DNA from 2 places in the Ruegeria sp. TM1040 genome. Region 1 is predicted to be linked to the other one. Evidence: riboswitches for the same ligand, from Rfam matches in the RefSeq annotation. Region 1 holds a riboswitch; the other holds the start of a gene.

Region 1 (7,280 bases):
GTCGGAGAGACGCGCGCCGAGGTCCGCCTCAGGGGCGACGTCATAGCCATCCCGCGCCAAGGCGCTCAGGATCTCTGAGGTTGAGGCGAGCGCATCCAGCCCGACCGCATGAGCGAGGTTGTAGTCGCGTCCGGGATATGTCGACAGCACCAGCGCAAGGCGTGTCTCGGCGCGTGTTTGTCGTGCCAGCCTGAGATGCGCCTCGATCCGGTCGAGTGCTGCGGAGATGCGTTCGGGATCGGCGCGATGGGTGAAGCGAGAGTATTGCAGATCCGGGTCGCGTTTTGTCGGCGCCTTGAAGCTGACCACTCCGGCAAAGAGCCTGCCGTCCACTTCCGGTAACACCACATGCATGGCCAGATCCGCAGGCGAGAGGCCCCGGTCCGCCAGATCCCAGTCCTTGCGTCGCGCGGTCGAGAGCGCGACCTGGAAGACGGGACATCCTACAAGGCTCAGGGGCGAGGCGCTGCCATCGCGCCCCTGCGCCGAAAACGCGGTGGCATTGATGATCGCAACCGGCGCGCGCTGCGAAAGCTCTGCCCGTAGCCATTGGACAGCGGCGGGGGCTTTGAGGCTGGGGGCGAAAGCACCAAAAGCCGCATAGCCACGCGCGCGCAATCCCCGCAGGATTTCATCGATCGGAGCCGTATCAGCGGAGGTCAGATAGGAGCGATAAAACGTCACCAGCACCAAGGGCTTATGGGTCTTGGGCAGGGCGCTGAGCGCGCCGTCGTCGGGATCGTAATAGCCAAAATCCGGCACCGTCTTTTGACCAATCACGGGGCTCGCATATAGCCCCGACGCCAGTGCCAGTTGCGCCAGCGCGGCCTGCGCGGCCACGGCCCCACCCGCATCGCAGAGCGCCTGAAGGCGGCGCAGGGTAGAGATCGGCAGGGTCGAGAGCTCGTCAAGGCGGGGATCTTCCTGGCCATCGGCAGGCAGGACGGCAAGCGCAATGCCCTTGCGCCGGGCCAGGTCCTGAAGCGTCGCCAGACCGTAGGACCAGTAGCTCTCGCCACCAATCAGACGCACCAAGACGCCTTTGGCGCCTTCGAGGGTTTGCTCGGCGTAGACATCCACCGAGAGCGGATGTTTGAGCGCGACCAGATTTGCGAGCCGGGTCGAGGGCAATTTGCCCGCCGCGCGGTGCCAGCCTGCCGCAAAGGCGCCAAGGTCGCTGTCGGAGAACGACAGCACCACCAGATCGCCGGGGGTCTGCCCGACGTCATAGGGGGTGTCTGTTTCTCCGAGCCCGTGGCTCTCGCGGAAGACGACGTGCATGGGGTGGTCCGCTTCGTTCAAATCGGAGAGGGCAGCGTCAGACCCTGTATGGGTGCAAAGCGCCCTCCCGGGGGAGGGTCGGGCGGGACCTCACGGCGAGAGGTCAGCGCCCTTGGTGTGGAAACTCAGGCCCCGAGATCGGCGTGGATGCCTGCTGTGTCGACGTTATCATGCTCGGCGATCACCACCAGCTGGGTTTTACGCTCCTGTGCGCCCCAGGGTTGGTCGTATTGCGCGCGCAGACGTTCGCCCACCGCTTGTACCAGCATTCGCATCGGTTTTCCTTCCACGGCCACATAGCCCTTCACCCGCAGGATGTTGCGGCTGCGGGCCATCTCGATGATCCGTTTTTGCAGGTCTTCGGGGTCGGATACTTCGCCCATTTCGACCACGATCGATTCAAAATCGTCATGTTCGTGATCGTGATGTCCGTCGTGATGGCTCGGGCGGGCATCAAGGTCGTCTTCGGCCGCAGCTTCCAGTCCGAGGATCACGCGAGGATCGATCACGCCTTCGGTCATCGGCAGGATCGGCAGTTTGCGCGGGGCCTCAGATTCGATGATCGCGCGGGCTTTGTCGACACCGGCCTCACCGGCGAGATCGGCCTTGGACAACAGTACGATATCGGCGCAGGCGATCTGATCTTCAAAGACTTCGGAGAGCGGGGTTTCGTGATCGAGGCTCTCGTCTGCCTCGCGCTGGGCCTGCACGGCGTCCAGATCTGGGGCAAACTGGCCCTTGGCGACGGCCTCGGCATCAGCCAGAGCGATCACACCGTCAACGGTGATGCGCGAGCGGATCGCGGGCCAATCAAAGGCCTTGAGCAGCGGTTTGGGCAGCGCCAGGCCAGAGGTCTCGATAACGATGTGTTCGGGCGGTTCGGGCAGCGCCATCAGGCTCTCGATGGTGGGGATGAAATCATCCGCCACGGTGCAGCAGATGCAGCCGTTTGCGAGCTCCATGATGTTCTCTGCGGGGCAGTTGTCATCCGCGCAGGATTTCAGGATGTCGCCATCCACACCGGCGGTGCCAAATTCGTTCACCACCACAGCGAGGCGCTTGCCCTGCGGGTTCTGCATCAGGTGACGGATCAATGTGGTTTTGCCCGCGCCCAGAAAGCCGGTGATGACGGTGACGGGGATCTTGTTCAATGAGGTCATGTGAGATCGGCCTTTCGGATCAATCCTTTGCGCTTTGCAACGCAGGTGTGTCTGGGGTGTCTTCGGTCTGAGCGCCGGGGGCTTGTGTCGGCGTGAGCGCAACACTTGGCATGGAGACGGGCGGGATGCGGGCGATGGATTGCTTGCGAAACACCACGGGGCGCTCGCGCCAGGGCACGAACCCATCCTCGGTCGAGGCATAGGCCGTCGCGCCGGCAAGGATCTCGTCGAGATGCGCGTCGGGGTCGAGATCGCCGTAGATATAGCCCCAGCGCGCAGGGCCGCCCGATAGATGCAGCGTGCAGGACCGCTTGCAGGCCGAGAGACATTCCACCCCACGGACGGTGACGCCTTCGGGCAGGGCGCTGCCTGCCAGCCGGTCCGCCAGAATACGTCCCGGGCGCGGAGCCTCGGGGTCGCTGCCTTCTGGGCGGCAGGTGGTGCAGACGGTCAGAACGACCGGCTCCGGACCTTGATCCTCTGGGCTTTGATCGTCCGGGCTCTGATTGGGGATCTCTCCCATGCGGCCTTTTCTCCTCCTCTGGGGCGAAGCGGGGCAGGCCAGATGGGGGCGCGCGCAAGTGCTGGCAGGCCCTCAACCGGTCGCGGCACACCCCGTCCGCCGGTTCTCACGCGTTGGCAGGTCTCCCGGCTTGCGGATAGATCCGCCCCGAGTGGGGCGCGAACGGTCTCCCTGCCTTCCCGGCCTGCCCACAAGGGGCGCGCCAGTGGCGTTGGAAGACCTCTCCGGTCACGGTCGCGGGGGCGGCTGTGTTTGGAGCAAGGATGATCCCGGCCCGACACATTCCCTCTTCGCCCAAAGGCTGTCACCTTCGGGAACCAACGAAATTTCCTTGCGCCATGGGGCATGTCTTTGTCAAGAGATGGGCAAACCCTGGGTCAGACCCGCAAGGAGCAAGACAGTGAGCGACCAGACATCCCAAAAGTCCGAAACCGGCATCTCAGAAGAAGAAGCGGCACGCCATGCCTCGAAGATGGCCAAAAAGAAGGCCGCGCGGGACCGGATGATGAAGACGAAAGATGGCGAAAAAGGTCTGATTATTGTTCACACCGGCCCGGGCAAGGGCAAATCCTCTTCGGGATTCGGTATGATCATGCGCTGTATCGCCCATGGCATGCCCTCGGCGGTGGTGCAGTTCATCAAGGGGGCCTGGCAGACCGGCGAACGGACGCTGATCGAGGAAAACTTCTCGGATCTCTGTCAGTTTTACGCGATGGGCGAGGGGTTTACCTGGGAGACGCAGGACAAGGCCCGGGATATTGCCGCTGCGCGCGCGGGCTGGGAAAAGGCCAAGGAGATGATCCTTGATGAGAAGAACACGATGGTTCTGCTCGATGAGATCAACATTGCGCTGCGCTATGAGTATCTTGACCTTGAGGAGGTTCTTGAGTTCCTCGTCGAGCACAAACCGGCGATGACGCATGTGGTGCTCACCGGGCGCAACGCCAAGGAAGAATTGATCGAGATTGCAGATCTGGTCACAGAGATGACTCAGGTGAAGCATCCCTTCCGTGCCGGGATCAAGGCGCAGAAGGGCGTGGAATTCTAAACCCCAAACGCAGGGCGCGGGGTGGGGATGCGAGGCGCTGCCTCGCGCTCCGGGATATTTTTCGTTAGAAGAAGAGGGGCCGCGGGCCCCTCATTTTTGTTTTCCGTTGAGCTTTTAGCCGGTGATGCGCGCCTCGATGTAGCGGTTGACGGCACCGCGAGCGTCTGCATCGAGACGCAGGCCGAGTTTGGTTCGGCGCCAGAGGTAGTCCTCTCCGGAGCGCACCCATTCGTTTTGAATGGTCCAGTCCAATTCGCGCGCGGTGATGGTCGCGCCAAAATCCTCCCCGAGATCCGACGGCGTGGTCGCATCGCCCAGAACATCCCAAGCCTCGGTGCCATAGGCGCGGATCAGGCGGCGCACGGCATAGGGGGTGAGGAACGGATAGTCTTGCGCGAGTTTGGCACCCAGTTCCGTCACGCCCTCGACGGGGAAGTCGCCACCGGGCAGAGCGACACCGGCCGTCCATTTCTCAGGCAGCTCTGGAAAGACTTCGTTGATCTTCTCGAGCGCGGCTTCGGCGAGTTTGCGATAGGTGGTGATCTTGCCGCCAAAGACGTTGAGCAAAGGGGCTTGGGCGGTGTCGAGTGTCAGCACATATTCACGCGTCGCTGCCGACGCCGAGCTGGCGCCATCGTCATAGAGCGGGCGCACGCCCGAGTAGGTCCAGACGATCTGCTCGCGCGTGACGGGGCGCTCGAAGTAGTTCGAGGCAAAGCGCACCAGATAATCCTGCTCTTCCTCGGTGCAGACGGGTTTTGTTTCGGGATCTGGGTGATCTGCATCCGTGGTGCCGATGAGGGTGAAGTCTTCCTCGTAGGGGATGGCAAAGATGATGCGCCCATCCTGACCCTGGAAGAAATAGCAGCGCCCATGATCATATAGCTTGGGCACGACGATATGGCTGCCGCGCACGAGGCGTACGTTTTCGCGGCTGTTCTGGCCCAGCTTCTGGCGCAGCACATCTGCAACCCATGGGCCACCGGCATTGACGAGCATCTTGGCGCGGCGCGTTTCTTCCTCGCCGGTGGCAAGATCCCTGAGGCGGATCTCCCAGTGATCGGCGTGGCGGGTGGCGTTGATGACTTCGGTGCGGGTCAGGATCTCTGTGCCGCGGCTTTCGGCGTCGCGCGCATTGAGCACCACGAGGCGAGCGTCCTCGACCCAGCAGTCGGAATATTCAAAGGCCTTTTTGAATTTTGATTGCAGCGGCTTGCCTGCCTCGTCACGGGTCAGATCCACCGTCGTGGTGCCGGGCAGGATGCCGCGTTTGCCAAGCGTATCGTACATGAAAAGGCCCAGCCGGATCAGCCACGCAGGGCGGCGGCCTTTCATCCATGGCATGAAGGTGGTGAGCAGTTTGGAGGTTGGTGTGGTGTTGTCGAACCGCATGTCTTTGTGAAAGGGCAGCACAAAGCGCATTGGCCAGGAGATATGCGGCATCGCACGCAGCAGTACTTCACGTTCGATCAGGGCTTCCTGGACGAGGCGGAACTCGAAATATTCAAGATAGCGCAGCCCGCCGTGAAAGAGCTTGGTCGAGGCCGAGGATGTCGCGGACGCGAGATCGTTCTTTTCCGCGAGGGTCACGGAAAGCCCACGGCCTGCTGCGTCGCGCGCGATGCCACAGCCATTGATGCCGCCGCCAATGATGAAGAGATCGGTGATCTCGGTGCTTTGCGAGGAATCAGTCATTTGCGCTGCTTTCGTTTTCTGCGCCGCCGTCTGCGATGAGGATTCGTGTGCCAGCGGCCTCTGCGGCCTCGGCAAATTCCGCGGGAACGGGGCGGTCGGTGATGACAAGGTCCAGCTCGGCCAGCGCGCAGATGCGCACTGGGGCAGAGCGGTCGAATTTGCTGCCGTCGCACATCAGGATGCGCGTGCGGGCGTTTTTGAGGATCGCGCGGGCGACGGATACTTCGCGCGCGTCGTGGTCGAGGATGGCACCGTCGGCGTCCATGGCAGAGGCGCCGATCACGGCGTAATCGACCTTGTATCGATTGATGAACTCGACGGCCTCTTCGCCGACGATGGCGCCGTCGCTTTGCCGGATGGAGCCGCCAACAAGGATCAGGTCACGCGTCTCCATTTCCATCATCATATTGATAATGTTGATGTTGTTTGAGAGCACCGTGAGGCCCTTGTGGCCAGAGAGTGCACGCGCGACCTGTTCGGTGGAGGTGCCGATATTGAGCGCGATGGAGCAGTTTTCCGGGATCACCTCAGCCGCCAGAGCTGCCATCGCGCGCTTGCCGGTCGCGTTGAGGCTGCGCCGTTCGGCATAGCCGCGATTTGACGCCGAGCTGATGCGCATCGCGCCGCCATGCACGCGGCTGAGCTGCCCTCGGGCAGAGAGGTCACGCAAGTCTGTTCGCACCGTCTGCAAGGATACGCCAAAGCGCTGCGCGAGGTCTTCGACCTCGACGCGATCCTGCTGGGTCAGCAAGGAAAGGATTTCGTTTTGGCGGTCGTTGGCGTCCATTTGCTTTCCTTTTCCCGAATATCTTTAGGCGAATGCAGGTATATTGTCACTATTGATTTTCGTTTTGGTATTGGGTGGCATCAAAAAGAAAGCCCCTCGCAAAAGGGCAGAGGGGCTTTGTATCGGTGTTTGACGCGAATCTGCTTAGGGCTGGCGTGGTGCCGATGCCGCCGAGGAAAGGGCGATGAGGTGGTTGTCCCAAGCCAGGGGCGCCTGCGTGAGCGTCGTTACCTCTGTGCCGATCTGAGCCATGATCCCGGTTCCGGTGCTCACCAGAAAACCGTCTTTCAGGGGCGCCAAACCGCAGACATCCGAGAGGGCATGTTCCGCCTGCAAGGCACCGCTCGTGCAGTCCATCACCTGCACCACACCGCCGCGCGGCGAGGTCACAGCGATTGCGGTCTCATCTCCTGAGAACGCAATCGAGCCACCATAGCCATTGAGGTTGCGCAGGCGCGGGTCATCCTCAGCCATCAAGCGCGGTGCGCTGCCGGGTTGATGCAGGCCGACAATGGGCACATCAGCGCCCAGATCTCCCTGCCATTGCATCGCAAAGCCCACCGCGCCATCGCTGCGCACCGCGATGTGACGGATCGAGTTCTTGTGCAGATCGGCGGGCAGTTCCATTTGGTGCTGTATTTCGCCCGAAAGCCTCAGATAGCTGAGATTGGGGCGCATGAAGGGGATGTTGAGTTTGGCGCGGCCGCTCTCGGGGTGGGTTTCGATGCCCCCATTGGCCACCACAAGACCGGGGGCGTCGCGGCGCAAGAGCATCTCGTGCGGGCC
Region 2 (7,280 bases), 1.4 Mb from region 1:
ACGCCACCGGCATGTATCTTTGTGTCTTCGTCGCACTGCCGGTGACTGAAAAACTTTATGATTGGCTGGGTTCCAAAGAAACCACGGCCCCACAGGCGGGAGAATAATCATGAGCGAGACGCAGTTTTTCGAAGATCCGACAGTTGAGCAGAAACTGGGCCTTGGCGTGCATGCTGCGGCGTTGATTGTCGTGTGCGTGGTGGTGCTCGTGGGCAATACCGTGGCCACTGACAACAGCCTGCCCGACGGGCTGGTCGGGCTCATTGTGTTGTGGCTGATCTCTATGGTGGGGCTGACGCTGACCGAGATCGTCCCGTTCAAACTGCCTTCGGTGGCGTGGATTTCGCTTGTCGGCATCATTGCAACCTTGCCCTGGACCCCCGGCAGCGCCTGGGTGCTGGATAAGGTTGCGCATGTAAACTTCCTGACGCTCGCAACCCCGTGTTTGGCCTATGCGGGTATCGCGATTGCCAAACGCGAGATCGACATTGCCAAGACCTCGGGCTGGAAAATTGCGGTGGTTGCGGTTCTGGTGATGACAGGCACCTACGTGGGCTCGGCCGTCGTGGCGCAGATGTTCCTCTGATCTCGTGCTCTCGCCCTTGTCTTGCCGGGTGCAAATCGGGCGGGGCAAGGGCGGATTGCTCTAGGGTGGCCTCACGTGCCACCGCACAGGAGACAAAAAAGCCGCCAGCGGGAACCCCGCGGCGGCTTTCGTGTTTTGAGGACCAGTCCCTCAGAAATCCCAGTCGTCATCCTCGGTCGCAACTGCCTTGCCGATCACATAGCTTGAGCCGGACCCGGAAAAGAAGTCGTGGTTTTCATCCGACCCCGGCGACAGTGCGGCCATGATTGCCGGATTGACGCGGCAGGTCTCTTCCGGGAACAGGGCCTCAAAGCCAAGGTTCTGCAGCGCCTTGTTGGCGTTATAGTGCAGGAAGTTCTTCACATCCTCTGTGAGCCCAAGCCCATCATAGAGCTGCTCTGTGTAGCGCGCCTCGATATCATAGAGGTCAAACAGCAGACCAAAGGCAAAATCCTTCAGCTCCTTGCGCTCAGCCTCGCTGGCGCGCTCCAGGCCGCGCTGGAACTTGTAGCCGATGTAATAGCCGTGAATGGCCTCGTCGCGAATGATCAGACGAATGAGGTCTGCGGTGTTGGTCAGGCGCGCGCGGCTCGACCAGTGCATCGGCAGATAGAAGCCCGAATAGAACAGGAAGCTCTCAAGGAACACGCTGGCGATCTTTTTGCGCAGCGGCGAGGCGGTGGCGTCATATTCGCCGAGGATCAGACGCGATTTGGCCTGCAGATGCTCGTTTTCGGCCGACCAGCGGAAGGCTTCATCCACCTCGGTGGTCTGACAGAGGGTCGAAAACACCGAGGAATAAGACCGCGCATGCACCGCCTCCATGAAGGAGATGTTGCTCAGCACAGCCTCTTCATGCGGGGTGATCGCGTCCTGCATCAGGGTCGGCGCGCCCACGGCATTCTGGATTGTATCCAGAAGCGTGAGGCCAGTGAACACCCGAATGGTCAGGGTCTGCTCGTCCGGTGTGAGCTGGGACCAGGACTGGATGTCATTGGACAGCGGCACCTTTTCAGGCAACCAGAAGTTTACGGTCAACCGGTTCCAGATCTCGAGATCCTTGTCGTCCTGAAGCCGGTTCCAGTTGATCGCTTTGGGGACAGCGCGGGCTTGGGTCATATCTTTCATACACTCGATCTCAGCAGCTTGGGGGCAAGGCCCCTTCATCTTTTCCAAAATACCTCGGGGGAGGCCACGGAGGTGGCCGGGGGCAGAGCCCCCACCCGATTTACAGCGAACAGGACACGCAGCCTTCGACTTCGGTGCCTTCGAGGGCCTGCTGGCGCAGGCGGATGTAGTAGATCGTCTTGATCCCCTTCTTCCACGCGTAGATCTGCGCGCGGTTGATGTCGCGGGTCGATGCTTCCGCCGGGAAGAACAGGGTCAGTGAAAGCCCCTGATCCACATGCTGTGTCGCAGCCGCATATGTGTCGATGATCGCCTCAGGCCCGATTTCATAGGCATCGCGGTAATATTCGAGGTTGTCATTGGTCATATAGGGCGCGGGATAGTAGACGCGACCGATCTTGCCTTCCTTGCGGATCTCGATCTTTGCGGTGATCGGATGGATCGAGGAGGTGGCATAGTTGATATAGCTGATCGAGCCGGTGGGCGGCACCGCCTGAAGGTTGCGGTTATAAAGCCCGTGCTTCATCACCTTGTCGCGCAGCGCTTCCCAGTCCTTGCGGGTGGGGATCTCGACACCTGCGGTCTCAAACAGCTCTTTCACCCGGTCGGTTTCCGGCAGCCAGTCCTTCTCGACATATTTCTCAAAGAAGCTGCCATCGGCATAGGCCGAGTCTTCAAACCCTTTGAACTTGGATTTCTTTTCCTTTGCCAAGGCGTTCGAGGCGCTGATCGCGTGATACAGAACCGTGCAGAAGTAGATATTGGTGAAATCCACACCTTCTGCGCTGCCGTAATGGATGCGCTCGCGGGCGAGGTATCCATGCAGGTTCATCTGACCAAGACCAATTGCGTGGCCTTCTTCGTTGCCCTTGCGGATGGAAGGTACGGAGTCGATGCTCGACATTTCCGACACTGCATTGAGCGCGCGGATCGCGGTGCCCACAGTGCCTGCCAGATCGCCACCGTCCATCGCACGGGCGATGTTCATCGAGCCAAGGTTGCAGGAAATATCCGTGCCCATCTGCTCATAGGACAGGTCGTCATTGAATTTGGACGGCTCGTTGACCTGCAGGATCTCCGAGCAGAGGTTCGACATCGCGATGCGGCCCGCAATCGGGTTTGCGGCATTCACCGTGTCCTCGAACATGATGTAAGGGTAGCCGGACTCGAACTGGATCTCGGCAATGGTCTGGAAGAACGCGCGCGCGTTGATCTTCTTTTTGCGGATCTGCGGGTTGTCCACCATCTCGTGATATTTCTCGGTGACCGAGATTTCCGAGAAGGCCTGACCGTAGACCTTTTCCACGTCATGCGGCGAGAACAGATACATGTCCTCGTTTTTCTTGGCGAGCTGGAAGGTGATGTCGGGGATCACCACGCCAAGCGAGAGCGTCTTGATGCGGATTTTCTCATCTGCGTTTTCGCGCTTGGTATCCAAGAAACGCAGAATATCCGGGTGATGCGCGTTCAGATAGACCGCGCCCGCGCCCTGGCGTGCGCCCAGCTGGTTGGCGTAGGAAAAGCTGTCCTCAAGAAGCTTCATCACCGGGATGACGCCCGAAGACTGGTTCTCGATGCCCTTGATCGGGGCGCCGTGTTCACGAATGTTGGTCAGCATCAAGGCCACGCCACCGCCGCGTTTGGAGAGCTGCAGCGCCGAGTTGATGCCGCGTCCGATCGACTCCATGTTGTCTTCGAGACGCAAGAGGAAGCAGGACACAAACTCGCCACGGGCTTTTTTGCCGGCATTGAGGAAGGTTGGCGTAGCAGGCTGGAAACGACCGTCGATGATCTCCGACATCAGCTTCATCGCGAGCTTTTCATCGCCGCGTGCCAGCGTCAGCGCGTTCATCACCACACGATCTTCATAGCGCTCGAGATAGCGCTGCCCGTCACGGGTCTTGAGCGTGTAGGAGGTGTAGTATTTGAACGCCCCGAGGAAGGACGGGAAGCGGAACTTCTTGGCGTAGGCCGCATCCCAGATCTTGCGGTGGAAGTTGCGGGAATACTGATCCAGCACCTCCGGCTCGTAATAGCCTTTCTCGACGAGGTAGCCGAGCTTTTCATCCAGCGAGTGAAAGAACACGGTGTTCTGGTTCACGTGTTGCAGGAAATACTGCCGGGCCGCCATACGGTCGGCGTCGAACTGGATGTTGCCCTCGTCGTCATAGAGGTTCAACATCGCGTTCAGCGCGTGATAGTCGAGATCGGCGGTTACGCTTGCGTCAAGCATGTCTGCTGCTCCTGTGCCGCCCAGAACCGGGCGAGGCCCGCGCGCATGCGGGCGATGTCTGTTTCGGTTCCCGCCAACTCAAAGCGGTAAAGGACGGGGACATTGCATTTCTTGGCGATCACATCCCCCGCGAGGGCAAAGGTGTCACCAAAGTTGCGGTTGCCTCCGGCAATCACACCCCTGAGGAGGGCGCGATTGCGGCTGTTATTCAGAAATTTGATGACCGGTTTTGGCACTGCGCCCCGGCCTTCACCATCGGCAAAGGTTGGCGTCACCAACACATAGGGCGCATCTACTTCGGGGGAAGGCTCCGTCTGCGGCAGCCGCAGAGCCTCGAGCCCCAGTCGCTCCATCAAACGGGCCGTATTGCCCGAACGGGAGGAGTAATAGACAAGCCCGACCACTTACCCGGTCACCTTTTACCTTTACGCCAACTGGCCGATCAAGTCAGGGCGAAAACCAGCCCAGTGCTCTTCGCCAGCGACCACCACGGGTGCCTGACGATAGCCCAGACCCTGCACCATTTCCAGAGCAGCGGCATCTTCTGTCAGATCAACGAGGTCAAAAGAGATCCCTTTCGCCTCAAGAGCGCGGGTGGTGGCGGTGCACTGCACGCAGGCAGGTTTTGAATAGACAGTGATGCTCATCTGCAAGATCCCCTCAGGTGTTGTCCTTCTGGGCGGAGAGGCCACGGCAGCCGACACCGGTTCCGGTGTCAGATGACGCGTCCGGGCCCACCGCCGCGGTCGTCGTGTGTCGTGCTCTGGCAGGTCTCCTGGCTTCGCGGCTCAAACGCCCCCTCCCGCCTTCCCAACGCAGCGATGCGTCAGTGGCACGGGCAGGGCTTGCCGCTTACAGTTGCGGGGGCAGCACCGGATTTTCACCAGTTTCCCTCTTCGCTTGCGAGTCGCCTCGAAAGAACCAAAGCAACACGATATTGATGCAGATGCGCGAAATGGTCAATATATGGTGTAGGGCGCGGTGGTTTTTGTTTTCCACAGGGCAGGGTGTTCGCCCGCGGTTTCTTTGTGGCTGCAATGTAAGGGGATCGGCAAATTCGCACACCCTTACCCCCATCTTTATCCACAGTCTTGGATCAGACGGGCCGTGTGAAATTGTCGCGCAGCTGTGTCCTGCAAGACATACTGCATAGAAAGACGCCTCCGGCGCACGCCGCCCCGGTCCTCACGCCCCGCGATTGCGAGAATGCTGATGGGCTCTGGCGAGTGGGGTGAGCCAGTGCTCGCGCCGGTCTGTCCATAGCTCATAGGTCGGCGTGAACTGGTTTGGCTGATCCATTGCTCCGAGATGGAGCTCCACCTCACCTTCGCTGCATGAATAGACCGATGATCCGCATCTCGGGCAAAAATGGCGGCCCTGATATTGTTGCGTCTGGCCGAATACTTCGACCGCCTCAGCCGGGTAAACCGCCGCGGCCCAGAACACCGCACCATGGTGCTTGCGACAATCCATGCAGTGACACAGGCCGACACCGATGGGGGACCCGGAGGCTCTGACGCGGATATCGCCGCACAGGCAGCTTGCAGTGACCTCGGACATGGTGGACCTCCTCAGCGCATGAGGGCTCAGCTTGCCTGGTGGTCTGCTCCGGTCAAGGCAAACCTGGCACGGGTGCGATTGGCAAAGGCCACCAGTGTCAGCATCACTGGAACCTCGACCAGTACGCCAACCACGGTTGCGAGCGCCGCCCCGGAGTGAAGCCCAAAGAGGCTGATCGCGACAGCCACCGCCAGTTCAAAGAAATTCGACGTCCCGATCAGCGCGCAGGGTGCTGCGATCCGATGTGGCACCCGCAGCGCATAGGCGGCGCCATAGGCGAGAAAGAAGATCCCGTAGCTCTGGATCAGGATGGGCACGGCGATCATCGCAATCACGCTCGGGCGGTCCAGAATGACCTGACCTTGCAGGCCAAACAGGATCACCACCGTTGTGATCAGCCCCAGCATCGAGAGCGGTTTGATCCGTGCGAGAAAGGCCGTGATACGCGCCTCTTCCGCCAAACGGTTGCGGGTCCAGAGACCGGCCATCAGCGGCAGAGCAACAAACAGCACCGCCGACAGGATCAGCGTGCTCCATGGCACCTCAATGTCCGTGACACCCAAGAGAAAGGCCACGATAGGGGCAAAGGCCACCACCATGATGAGATCGTTCACCGAGACTTGCAGCAGGGTGTAGCTTTCGTCGCCCCGGGTGAGTTGCGACCACACAAAAACCATCGCGGTGCAGGGCGCGGCCCCCAAAAGGATCAGCCCCGCGATATACTGCTGTGCGTCTTGTGGCTCCAGAAAGGGCGCAAAGACCACCTCGAAGAACAGCACGCCAAGTGCGGCCATGGTAAAGGGTTTGATCAGCCAGTTGACCACCAGCGTGATCGCAAGGCCCTTGGGCTGGCGCGCCACATCTCGTAGGCTTCGTGGGTTCACGCCAATCATCATCGGGTAAACCATGGCCCAGATCAGTGCCGCGACCACTAAATTGACACGGGCCACCTCCAGCGCGGCGATGGCCTCCATCACGCCGGGGGCCAGACTGCCAAGCGCAATGCCGGCCGTCATCGCCAATGCCACCCAGAGGCTCAGGTATTTCTCGAAGATGCTCATGCCGTGGCTCTTTCAGATGTAGGGGCAGAGAGGCGCCCTGCAGCCAATGCGCTAAGTGCGATCATCAGGGCTGCGGTGCCAAGGCAGGCCGCGACCCCGCCCAGTTGATAGGTGAGACCAGAAAGCAACGTGCCCAGGAGCCGCCCACCCGCATTGGCCATGTAGTAAAAGCCCACATCCATCGTGACCCGCTCGTCCTTGGAGAAGGCAAGGATCAGGTAGGAATGCAGGGAGGAGTTCACCGCAAAGAGCGCCCCAAACAGCAAGAGGCCGATGACCAGTGTTGCCGTGAGCCAAGGCGCGGGCGCGCCAGACATCACCACGGCCACGGTCAGCGCCGCCGGAACCAACGCCAGCAGGCTCGCCCAGTGCCGCGCGGCGGAAATCAGCTCTGCCTCAGAGCGGCTCGAGGCCCGTAGGATGCGCGGCGCCGCCGCTTGCACCGCCCCGTAGCAGATGATCCAGACTGCCATGAAGCTGCCGATCATGAAGAACGCCGCGCGGTTGCTGGCCTCGGTGCCGTCCGAGATGACGGCGTAGAAGTAGACCGGAATGCCGACCACGAACCACACATCGCGCGCCCCGAAGAGAAACACCCGTGCCGCCGAGAGCCAGTTGATGTTGGCGGACTTGGAGAAGACCTCGGAAAATTTCGCGCCTTTGCGTCCCGTCGGCAGCCCCTTTGGCATCGCGATCAGAACCGCAATCAGGA

The links. Region 1 has a riboswitch for cobalamin ahead of TM1040_RS15460 (DUF1636 family protein). Riboswitches for the same ligand answer to the same signal wherever they lie in the genome.
Region 2: it holds a riboswitch for cobalamin, as region 1 does, so the genes downstream of both, nrdH (glutaredoxin-like protein NrdH) here and TM1040_RS15460 (DUF1636 family protein) in region 1, are expected to answer to the same signal.

Annotation. Positions count from the first base shown of each region.
Region 1 is NC_008044.1:2,314,962-2,322,241, reverse strand. It holds gene cobN (cobaltochelatase subunit CobN) at 1-1,281, opposite strand, end outside; gene cobW (cobalamin biosynthesis protein CobW) at 1,407-2,441, opposite strand; gene TM1040_RS15460 (DUF1636 family protein) at 2,461-2,964, opposite strand; cobalamin riboswitch at 3,062-3,301, opposite strand; gene cobO (cob(I)yrinic acid a,c-diamide adenosyltransferase) at 3,326-4,012, shown strand; gene glpD (glycerol-3-phosphate dehydrogenase) at 4,127-5,707, opposite strand; gene TM1040_RS15445 (DeoR/GlpR family DNA-binding transcription regulator) at 5,700-6,494, opposite strand; gene TM1040_RS15440 (DUF1513 domain-containing protein) at 6,639-7,280, opposite strand, start outside.
Region 2 is NC_008044.1:543,467-550,746, forward strand. It holds gene TM1040_RS06900 (DUF3100 domain-containing protein) at 1-107, shown strand, start outside; gene TM1040_RS06905 (hypothetical protein) at 110-586, shown strand; gene nrdF (class 1b ribonucleoside-diphosphate reductase subunit beta) at 737-1,714, opposite strand; gene nrdE (class 1b ribonucleoside-diphosphate reductase subunit alpha) at 1,815-3,947, opposite strand; gene nrdI (class Ib ribonucleoside-diphosphate reductase assembly flavoprotein NrdI) at 3,929-4,351, opposite strand; gene nrdH (glutaredoxin-like protein NrdH) at 4,373-4,594, opposite strand; cobalamin riboswitch at 4,695-4,888, opposite strand; gene TM1040_RS19985 (GFA family protein) at 5,133-5,507, opposite strand; gene arsB (ACR3 family arsenite efflux transporter) at 5,534-6,568, opposite strand; gene arsJ (organoarsenical effux MFS transporter ArsJ) at 6,565-7,280, opposite strand, start outside.